One region of the Ectobacillus polymachus genome, then DNA from elsewhere that is predicted to be linked to it. Evidence: a T-box and tRNA genes for the amino acid it is inferred to sense, from the RefSeq annotation. Region 1 holds a T-box; the other holds one or more tRNA genes.
The links. A T-box is a leader RNA that pairs with one kind of tRNA and senses whether it is charged. The one in region 1 lies ahead of serS (serine--tRNA ligase), so its partner is inferred to be a tRNA-Ser.

Region 1 (5,871 bases):
TGCTTGGAAGCTTTCAAAATTACTGCAAGAAGAGATTTCACGATAAATACCGTAGCTTGGAATCCATACTTCAATATCATATTTCTTTGCTGCAGTAAATCCTAAATCTCCCGTACACATGCTAAGTACATGATAAGGAAGTTTAAGAAGTTGCAGCACTCGTTCTGCATCGTTTGTTAGCTTTTCAAGCTCATCATAAGAATCTTCAGGTTTTACAAATTTCACAAGTTCTACTTTATTAAATTGGTGTTGGCGAATCAATCCACGTGTATCACGTCCCGCAGATCCTGCCTCAGAGCGGAAGCAAGCACTATACGCAGCATATTTAATCGGTAAAGCTTCACCATTTAGAATTTCATCACGATGCATATTCGTAACCGGAACTTCAGCAGTTGGAATTAGGAAATAGTCGTTACTCTCAATAAGGAATGCATCTTCCTCGAACTTCGGAAGCTGCCCTGTTCCTGTCATGCTATCACGATTTACCATATATGGAGGCAAAATTTCTTTGTAACCGTGCTCTTCTGTATGTAAATCAAGCATAAAGCTAATTAAAGCACGTTCTAATTTCGCACCTAATCCTTTATAAAATACAAAGCGGCTTCCTGTTACCTTAGCTGCACGCTCAAAATCAATAATATCTAAATTTGTTGCAATATCCCAATGGGGCTTTGGCTCAAATGTAAAGGTAGGAATTTCTCCCCATTTACGAATTTCTATATTTTCCTCTTCTGTATCACCAACCGGAACAGATTCATGAGGAATGTTTGGAATCGTAAGTAAAATGTGTTGCAACTCCTCTTCTACAACCCGAAGCTCTTCATCTAACGTCTTAATACTGTCGCCAACTTCACGCATTTGCAAAATTAAATCATCTGCATTTTTCTTCTCACGCTTTAAAATAGAAATTTGTGCTGATACTTCATTGCGCTTACCTTTTAATTCCTCAGTTTTCACCAATAATTCTCTTCGTTTTTGATCCAATCCTTCAAAACGATCAAAATCAGTTAAATCCTCCCCGCGGTGCTGAAGCTTTGCTTTTACTTCTTCCAAATTGGCACGTAAATATTTAATATCAAGCATATTTTTTCTCCTCCTATTTAAAAATTAAACACAAAAAACTCCCGTCCCTCATACAAGGGACGGGAGTTTACCCGCGTTGCCACCCTAATTGAAAGCCATAGCTTTCCTCTTAGCTGGATATAACGGCTCTTCACCGGAAATACTTATTTCACGCTTTCGTATTCCACTCCAGGATGGATTCACAAGCCGCTTTTATCGGTTTTCACCAGCCACCGACTCTCTGCTAAAAACAGTCCTGCTACTAATTCCTATCATTGCTTTTTGTTATAAGATTATCATCAATGTACTATAATCTTTGACAACTTTCAAGAGAATTATACGATTTTTTGTGCCTTTGCCTCTTCGACCATTTTCACAAAATACGCTGTCAAGCGATAGTCATCTGTTAATTCAGGATGAAACGAAGCAGCTAAATATTGACCCTGGCGGACTGCTACGATGCGATCATCATGAGTAGATAATACCTCTACATTATCACCTACGCTAGCAACATACGGAGCACGAATGAACACACCGATAAAATCGTCAGCTACTCCTTTAATTGAAAGAGAAGCTTCAAAGCTTTCCCGTTGTCGACCGAAAGCGTTGCGTTCTACCGTAATATCCATAACACCTAGATGCTCTTCATAATCAACAAGATGCTTCGCCATTAGAATCATACCTGCACAAGTTCCAAACATCGGTCTTCCGTCTTTTGCAAATTGTCGCAACGGCTCCATAAATCCATATTTATCAATTAGCAGACGCATCGTGGTACTTTCACCACCTGGCAAAATAAGTCCATCGATTTCTGCTAACTGTTCTACTTTCTTTACTACAACCGCAGTCGCTCCTGACGATTCAATCGCTTTTACATGCTCACGAACTGCACCTTGAAGTCCTAATACACCAATCGTTGTCATAGGTGTAATCCCCTCTTACCAGCCGCGCTCTTGCATGCGTTGATCAGGAAGTAAGCTAGAAATTTCAATGCCCTTCATCGGATTACCAAGTCCTTTTGATAAACGAGCAATTAATTCATAGTCTTCATAGTGTGTTGTAGCTTCAACGATAGCAGCAGCAAATTTAGCAGGGTTTTCAGATTTAAAAATACCAGAACCAACAAATACACCGTCTGCGCCTAATTGCATCATTAATGCAGCGTCAGCTGGAGTTGATACACCACCTGCTGCAAAGTTTACAACTGGTAAGCGACCTAAACGTTTAATTTCAAGAAGAACTTCATATGGAGCACCAAGGTTTTTCGCATATGTCATAATTTCTTCTTCGCGCATAGCTACAAGTTGACTTACCTCTGCGTTCACTTTACGCATGTGACGAACTGCTTCAACGATATTACCCGTTCCAGGCTCACCCTTTGTACGAAGCATAGCTGCTCCTTCACCAATACGACGAGCTGCTTCACCTAAATCACGGCAACCGCATACAAATGGAACTGTATATACACTCTTATTTAAATGGAAAACTTCATCAGCAGGCGTTAGTACTTCACTTTCATCGATATAATCTACAGCTAACGCTTCAAGAACACGTGCTTCAACTATATGACCAATGCGGCATTTTGCCATAACTGGAATGGAAACCGCATTCTTTACATCTTCAATAATCGTTGGATCAGCCATACGTGCTACACCGCCAGCTGCACGAATATCAGCTGGAACTCGTTCTAATGCCATTACAGCTACAGCACCTGCTGCTTCTGCAATTTTTGCTTGCTCAGCATTTACGACGTCCATAATAACGCCGCCTTTTTGCATTTCTGCCATACCGCGTTTTACACGATTTGTCCCTGTTTCATTCATCTTGTGGAGCCCCCTAGTCTTTATTACAAGATATATTAAAAAATTCTCTTTCATTTTACCATCTATTATAAGGCGAATGTCTATTTTTTTACATGATTATTAACAAAAATCAATGGAAATTCCGTACAATTCAAGTATGCTTCCTTAAAAATCATTGTTATTCCCGAACAAGTAACCTAAATTCTCTTATAATTTTGAAATCGCTTTTATGAAATATGACCTTATAGCATGGTACATACTTATTATGTGTAACATGACATACCATTGATTCATGTACATTTGCTCTTTGTACAATATAATGCTTATTTCAACTGATATTTATGATATAAAAAAAGCCCCCCAATGGGGGACTTACTTATGGAACAAACCTTTTACCGAATTCACCGTACCATTCCAAGCATTTCCGAAGAATGACCCTATGCCGCGCATAGTTAAAACGAACCAATTTGCCTTGTCATCATTAGTCTTCGTTACTAAATCTACTTTTAACTCGTTACCTGTTAAGAAGCCAGGATCATTGCTATCGTTAGACTTAATTGTCATAGAGCCCACTTTTGCACCCTTTTTAATTGGCGCTGATGCTTCCTTGTTATCAAACTGAGAACCAATCGTATAAGGAGATTTATTTCCTTTTGGAATTGCGATATCAACAGCCTTTCCTGTTTCAATATCAACTTCTTTTTGTTTTCCATTTGCTACAGGAATTGTTTTCTTATCTGGTAATTGATAGCCTTGTGGATACAATTGTTTCTCTTCATAATTACTAAATCCGTAATCGAATAATTTTTTCGTTTCATCAAAACGTGCGTTATACGAATTTGATTTAATAACAACAGAGATAAGTCGCATATCTCCGCGTTTTGCAGTTCCTGTAAAGCAATAACCAGCTTCAGGAGTTGAGCCTGTTTTTAATCCATCCACTCCATCATATTGGAAAACGAGACCTGGTAACATCCAGTTCCAGTTATCCATTTTTACAGGGTATTTCCCGCCCTCTTGGAACACTTTATGTGGAATTTTTGCTGTTTCTAATGAATCCGGATAATCCTGAATTAAGTGTTGCGCAACGATAGCACAATCTTTTGCAGTCATTTTATTTTCTTCATCAGGGCTTGTACCTTCTGGTTGTCTTCCCTTTAAGTCTTTATTTGTAAGACCTGTTGCATTTACAAATTTATAATCCTTTAAGCCTAGTTCTTGTGCCTTTTGATCCATTAGTTTTATAAAATTAGCTTCCGATCCAGCAATAAGCTCAGCTAATGCAATATCTGCACCATTTGCAGAATAAATGGCCATCGCTTCATAAAGCTCTTTAACTGTATAGGATCCGCCTTTTTCTAAAGGAACATTAGATAGTGAGCGATCTTGCGAAATAGTATAAGCATAATCTGAAATTTGTGTTTTTTGATCCCATGTTATTTTTCCGCTTTTCACCGCATCATGTACGATATACTCTGTCAGCATTTTCGTCATGCTGGCAATAGCTAAAGAAGAATCAGCATTTTTTTCATATAATATTTTTCCTGAATTTGCGTCCACTAATATCGCAGCTTCAGCTTGTACATTTAACGGTGTATTCGTTTGTGCCGATACAGTACTAGTTGAAAAAGCCATGCTGAATAATAGTGGAATAATTAATACAATCACAAACAGCTTTTGAAACGACGCTTTCACGTTTCTACCTCCTATTAGATTAACGATATTCTCACATAATCGTTATTCTAACACAATCTAAAAAAAATAGACAGAGCTAGTCGAACTCTGTCTAAAAGTGGAATATTATAATGAATAGTTTGGTGCTTCCTTTGTAACTTGAACATCATGTGGATGGCTTTCACGTAATCCAGCGCCTGTCATTCGAATGAATTGCGCATTTTCACGTAACACTTCTAAATCCTTAGCTCCGCAATATCCCATTCCAGCTCGCAAACCACCAACCATTTGATGAAGTGTATCAGCAAGAGGTCCCTTATAAGGTACACGGCCTTCTATACCCTCTGGAACAAGCTTTTTATTTCCTTCTTGGAAATAACGATCCTTACTTCCGTTTTCCATAGCGCTCACTGAGCCCATACCACGATATACCTTAAATCGGCGTCCTTGATAAATTTCAGTTTCTCCAGGACTTTCTGAAACACCTGCTAATAAGCTACCGACCATTACCACATTAGCACCAGCAGCAAGTGCCTTAACCATATCTCCAGAGTACTTAATACCACCATCTGCGATAATAGGTACACCGTACTTACGAGCTGCTGTCGCACAATCATAGATCGCTGTTAATTGAGGTACACCTACCCCAGCAACAATACGTGTCGTACAAATAGATCCAGGACCAATCCCAACCTTAACAATAGTTGCGCCAGCTTCAATAAGTTCAACTGTTGCCTCTGCAGTAGCGACGTTTCCTGCAATAATATTTAAATCAGGGTATTGTTGTCTAATTTCCCTTACTTTTTCGATAACACCTTTGGAATGTCCGTGGGCTGTATCAATGACAATTACGTCTGCCTTTGCTTTAACAAGTGCTTCTACTCTTGTCATCGTATCGGCTGTTACTCCTACAGCTGCTCCAACTAAAAGTCGACCTTGTTTATCCTTAGCTGAATTAGGAAACTCAATAACTTTTTCAATATCTTTAATTGTAATTAAACCCTTTAATACGCCGTTTTCATTTACCAATGGGAGTTTTTCAATTTTATACTTTTGTAATATCTTTTCTGCTTGCTCTAACGTAGTTCCTACTGGTGCAACAACAAGATCTTCCTTCGTCATAACATCAGAAATTTTTATAGAGTAGTCTTGAATAAATCGCAAATCACGATTTGTGAGAATTCCTACAAGCTTCTGCTCGTCTTCATTATTTACGATTGGTACACCAGAAATACGATATTTGCCCATTAAATGTTCTGCATCGTACACTTGGTGTTCAGGTGTTAAAAAGAAAGGATCTGAAATAACTCCACTTTCACATCGTTTTACCTTA
Region 2 (3,979 bases), on a different contig from region 1:
AATTGTAGTTTTTTGTTCTACTCCTTCAGCTAACAATTCAATAGCAAGTTTCTTTCTGTTATCAATAATTTCCACTCATTTCTTCACCTTACATTTTACATTATATTTACATAACAAAAAGCATCCAATTGCTTATTGGATGCTATAACTTTATGAAAATTTTTATTTTCCTAACTGCGCAATCATACTAGAATCAAATGCTTTTTTCTGTTCTTCTAATTTTTCATAATTTAGGACACCTTGAAGTGCTCCATGTAAATAATTAATACGATTTAAATCAACCTGATTATTGTTTACTACTAATTCAATAACCTCTTTTGAGATTTTAATATACTGATTGGTAAGTTCTAATCCGTTATAGTTTCTCTCAATATACAACATACATTCAGAATTCCATTTACAGAAATTTTCAAAATTAATAGGTGTTATACCTGCTTTAAACTGATTTCCCTCTTTTATCAATTCATTAATTTTAGTAGTTTCCATATCTAAATCACCTCCTCCCTAACCTAATACATTCGACAAATAAACAGTAACGCCCTCTCATTATTTGTAAAATCAAGGTTAAGAAAGGAGAATATTGTAATATTGTTGCCTAACCATATTTATACCACAGGGATTATTAAAAAGCATCTGTTAATAGGTTCTATTAATATTCATTTACATAAACAATAACTTCTAGAAAATGTGGTTCAATATGATTCAAAATATGATGATCATATTTATAAGATTTTTTACTGTATACAATTTTTTCTCCTTTGGAAGCTTCAATAATGCCAGCTACATCTTCTGACGTTATTACAAAAAGTAAATCTCCACCATCAGCCAAACAGAATTTTATCTTCATAATATGACACATCCTTTCTAAATAAACACTATCAAAGAAGGGAAAAGGTTTAAAGATATATATTTGCCTTTTTATTTTCTCTTTGAACTTTTTTAACAATTGCATGAAATTCATCAGTTGGCTCTTTCTCAATAATTTCTGTTACATCTTTTGAAATATATTTTCTATTTCCAAGTCTATATCCTAAATCATTTAGTTTATCTGCAACCTTTTTTACATTTCCTACATGTGCATATTCTTTAATTGCAATTTTCTCAGGACTATCTGCAATATAAGATTCTGCCAAACTAACAAAGATCTGTAATTCTTTAATTTTTTCCTTCGCTTTATCAACTGTTAAAAACTTATACATAAATAGTCTCATCTCCCATTAGTATTACATATGTTGCGTATACAAAAAGAAAAGACCTTCCTCCAATTATGGAGTGGTCTGTGAATGCTTTCTATTATCTGATTTATTATATTCCTTACCAACAACTCGGTAGAAATTAAGATTAATTTTTGATAAATCATTCAATTTTTGCTCGTAATTTTCTATTTTTATTTCACGATCTTTATTAATATCGAACTGACTTTTAGGATTAATAAATCCTTTCCCATTAGACTCTTCAATGTCTTTTAATAATTTTAGGGCATCATCTTTCCACATATTCATACACACCCTTTTCTTGTAGAATTAAACATAATGCGTGTATAAGTCTAAACACTTCCCTTGTATCAAGCATATCATTATTCATTAAAAAAAACAAAGCTCTATCATCATCATAATCAGATTGAAAATTGAATACCCATATTTTATCATGCGCCATACGCATTTTAAATGACATAATAAAGTGATTTTTATATGGAATATCAATTTGTGGTGTATAACGTTCTTTAGTACTTAATGCACGTAATACTGCATCACTTTTTTCTGTAATTGTATCTGGTATATCATATTCTTTTAATGTTTTTCCAGTTGTACCTCTATCCATTATTTTAATTAATTTGTTATCTCTCTTTTCATGAATTGTAAATCCTGTAATAAATAATAATGATGATGAATCAAAACATTCATTTGTCATTTGATAAAGTGCTGTATTAATATCCTTTAGTAATTTTACAATCATTGAAATTTGAGCGTTATGCTCTTTTATTTGTAATAATAATTTATTTTGATCTTCAGTTGAATTTTTAACATACTCTTCATGTATTACCTTCATGTCTTTTATCTGCGCTTTTTTTACTTCAAGTTCCTTAGCTTCAGGAATATTATATATAATCTCATCATAAAGTCCCTTGAATGAAAAATCTCTAGATGGAATATATTTAATAAACCCATTATATTCTGATTTTCTAAAAACTCTATATGCACCTATATGAAAATATTTTTCTTCATTAAAATTAAGCATTTTTCTTAAATATAAATATAAATTAAAAGAAAAAAATATTATAAAAATAAATAAAGCTATAAGTGATTTTACCAACATCTGGTTATGTATAATCATAACACCACTGCTTACTAATATACCTATAATACTAGGAATCAATTTTGGTAAAGTTTTAAATGACTTCACGTCTGATAATACGTATAAAAATAATGCAACTATCCAATTTCCTAACTTTTCATCAGAATAACTTTTTTTTAATATTGAAAAAACGGTATCCCAATCCTTACTTAATTCTAATAAATCTTGTCGAAAATTTGTATTCAAAAAGCAACCCCTACCATTATTAGATTAACTTATTTTTATATTTTTTCGACAAAATCACCAAAAATCCCTGCTAAATTTTACTAGTAAATTATTATCAAAGGTGGCCTCGACCTGATTCGAACAGGTAAAATGCTCAGTTTAGCTCTACCATTGAGCTACAAGTCCATACATTTATTAATTTGCTGCTTTCAATTTACCCAGATACTCTTTAATATTAATCTTTCTTCTATTGCGTTCTTTTTGAACACTTTCACTCGGCTTATATAATCCCATTTTATTTTGAATCTGCTGTCTCAACTTATGTACACTAGTGATATTTAAATTCAATTTCTCTAAATCATCAAATATTGTAGCACCTAACTTCTTGCAGCACTCAAAATATAAATGTGTATCATTATTACGTGCCATTTCATCATGTTTAAGTACGTCTGAAACTAAGTCCTTCAATGTATCAAATTCTCGCTCTACCGTCATTCATTTACCTCCCAATTAATATTCATCCGCTTCATCATCAACTCTACAAATTTTTTCACATACTTGATCAAGTCTATTAAGTGCTGAGTACGTTTTATCTTTTGACCTCATTACTATTTCAACATTTTCAAAATGACTTAAATCTGGTTCACATTTACCACATCCCATTTCAAATAACTTCTTATCTTCAATTAAATGTTTGCATTTGTAACAATACACACCAGTATCAATAACCTTTTTTATTAGGCAACATCTACTTTCTTGATGTTATAATCTATCCAATCTTTATCTTCTATTAACTCTCTAAACAGAATTAAAGCGGAAGAACATTGGGAAATAGTACAAGAAAAACTTGAAAACGATCCTAATTATTAAGCATACAAGTTAGAACGTGATATTGAACGTCATGAAGAAGAAATGGCTTAGATTCAACGATTTGAAAACGAAACTATTAGAAAAATAGATGAAATTACAAATGAATTGGAGTTTTTGTCAAAACGTAATACTGATACATTCAGCAATCTTATTTCTAATTTACATACATTAGTGATGAGTATGCGAAAAGATAAATCTAGCTATGATTTTTTTAATATACTCTTTAAACATGATCTATCACAATATAGTGAAGACAGTCGCAAAAAAATCATAGACACGATTATTGAAGAGTATAAAAAATGTAATACAGGATTCGGTGACATTAATTTTTAAAGTTTAAAACTCCTAGATTCAATATTGGATTTAGGGTTTTCTTCTTGAATGTAATATCCCCTATACAAAACGTGACCATAATATTACAATACAGACATGGGAACCTTTTACAATTTCAATACCTAAATGGAGGTCTGAATTGTGAAAGGAAGTATTAAAGAGAATAAAAAAACTGGGAAATTTGATTTCGTCTTTGATTTAGGAAAAGACCCTTTAACTGGAAAACGGAAACAGATCAAGCGTAGGGGATTTGGCA

Region 2: it encodes a tRNA-Ser, which carries the amino acid that the T-box ahead of serS (serine--tRNA ligase) is inferred to sense. The anticodon was not compared.

What each region holds. Positions count from the first base shown of each region.
Region 1 covers NZ_JBLREB010000011.1:1,986-7,856, reverse strand. Annotated here, with positions in the region: gene serS (serine--tRNA ligase) at 1-1,083, opposite strand, end outside; T-box leader at 1,136-1,347, opposite strand; gene pdxT (pyridoxal 5'-phosphate synthase glutaminase subunit PdxT) at 1,398-1,985, opposite strand; gene pdxS (pyridoxal 5'-phosphate synthase lyase subunit PdxS) at 2,001-2,885, opposite strand; gene ACM5BR_RS18495 (serine hydrolase) at 3,237-4,559, opposite strand; gene guaB (IMP dehydrogenase) at 4,665-5,871, opposite strand, start outside.
Region 2 covers NZ_JBLREB010000001.1:786,110-790,088, reverse strand. Annotated here, with positions in the region: gene ACM5BR_RS04060 (hypothetical protein) at 163-486, opposite strand; gene ACM5BR_RS04055 (hypothetical protein) at 650-847, opposite strand; gene ACM5BR_RS04050 (hypothetical protein) at 897-1,199, opposite strand; gene ACM5BR_RS04045 (hypothetical protein) at 1,266-1,496, opposite strand; gene ACM5BR_RS04040 (hypothetical protein) at 1,483-2,541, opposite strand; tRNA gene ACM5BR_RS04035 (tRNA-Ser) at 2,643-2,706, opposite strand; gene ACM5BR_RS04030 (hypothetical protein) at 2,716-3,015, opposite strand; gene ACM5BR_RS04025 (Arm DNA-binding domain-containing protein) at 3,865-3,979, shown strand, end outside.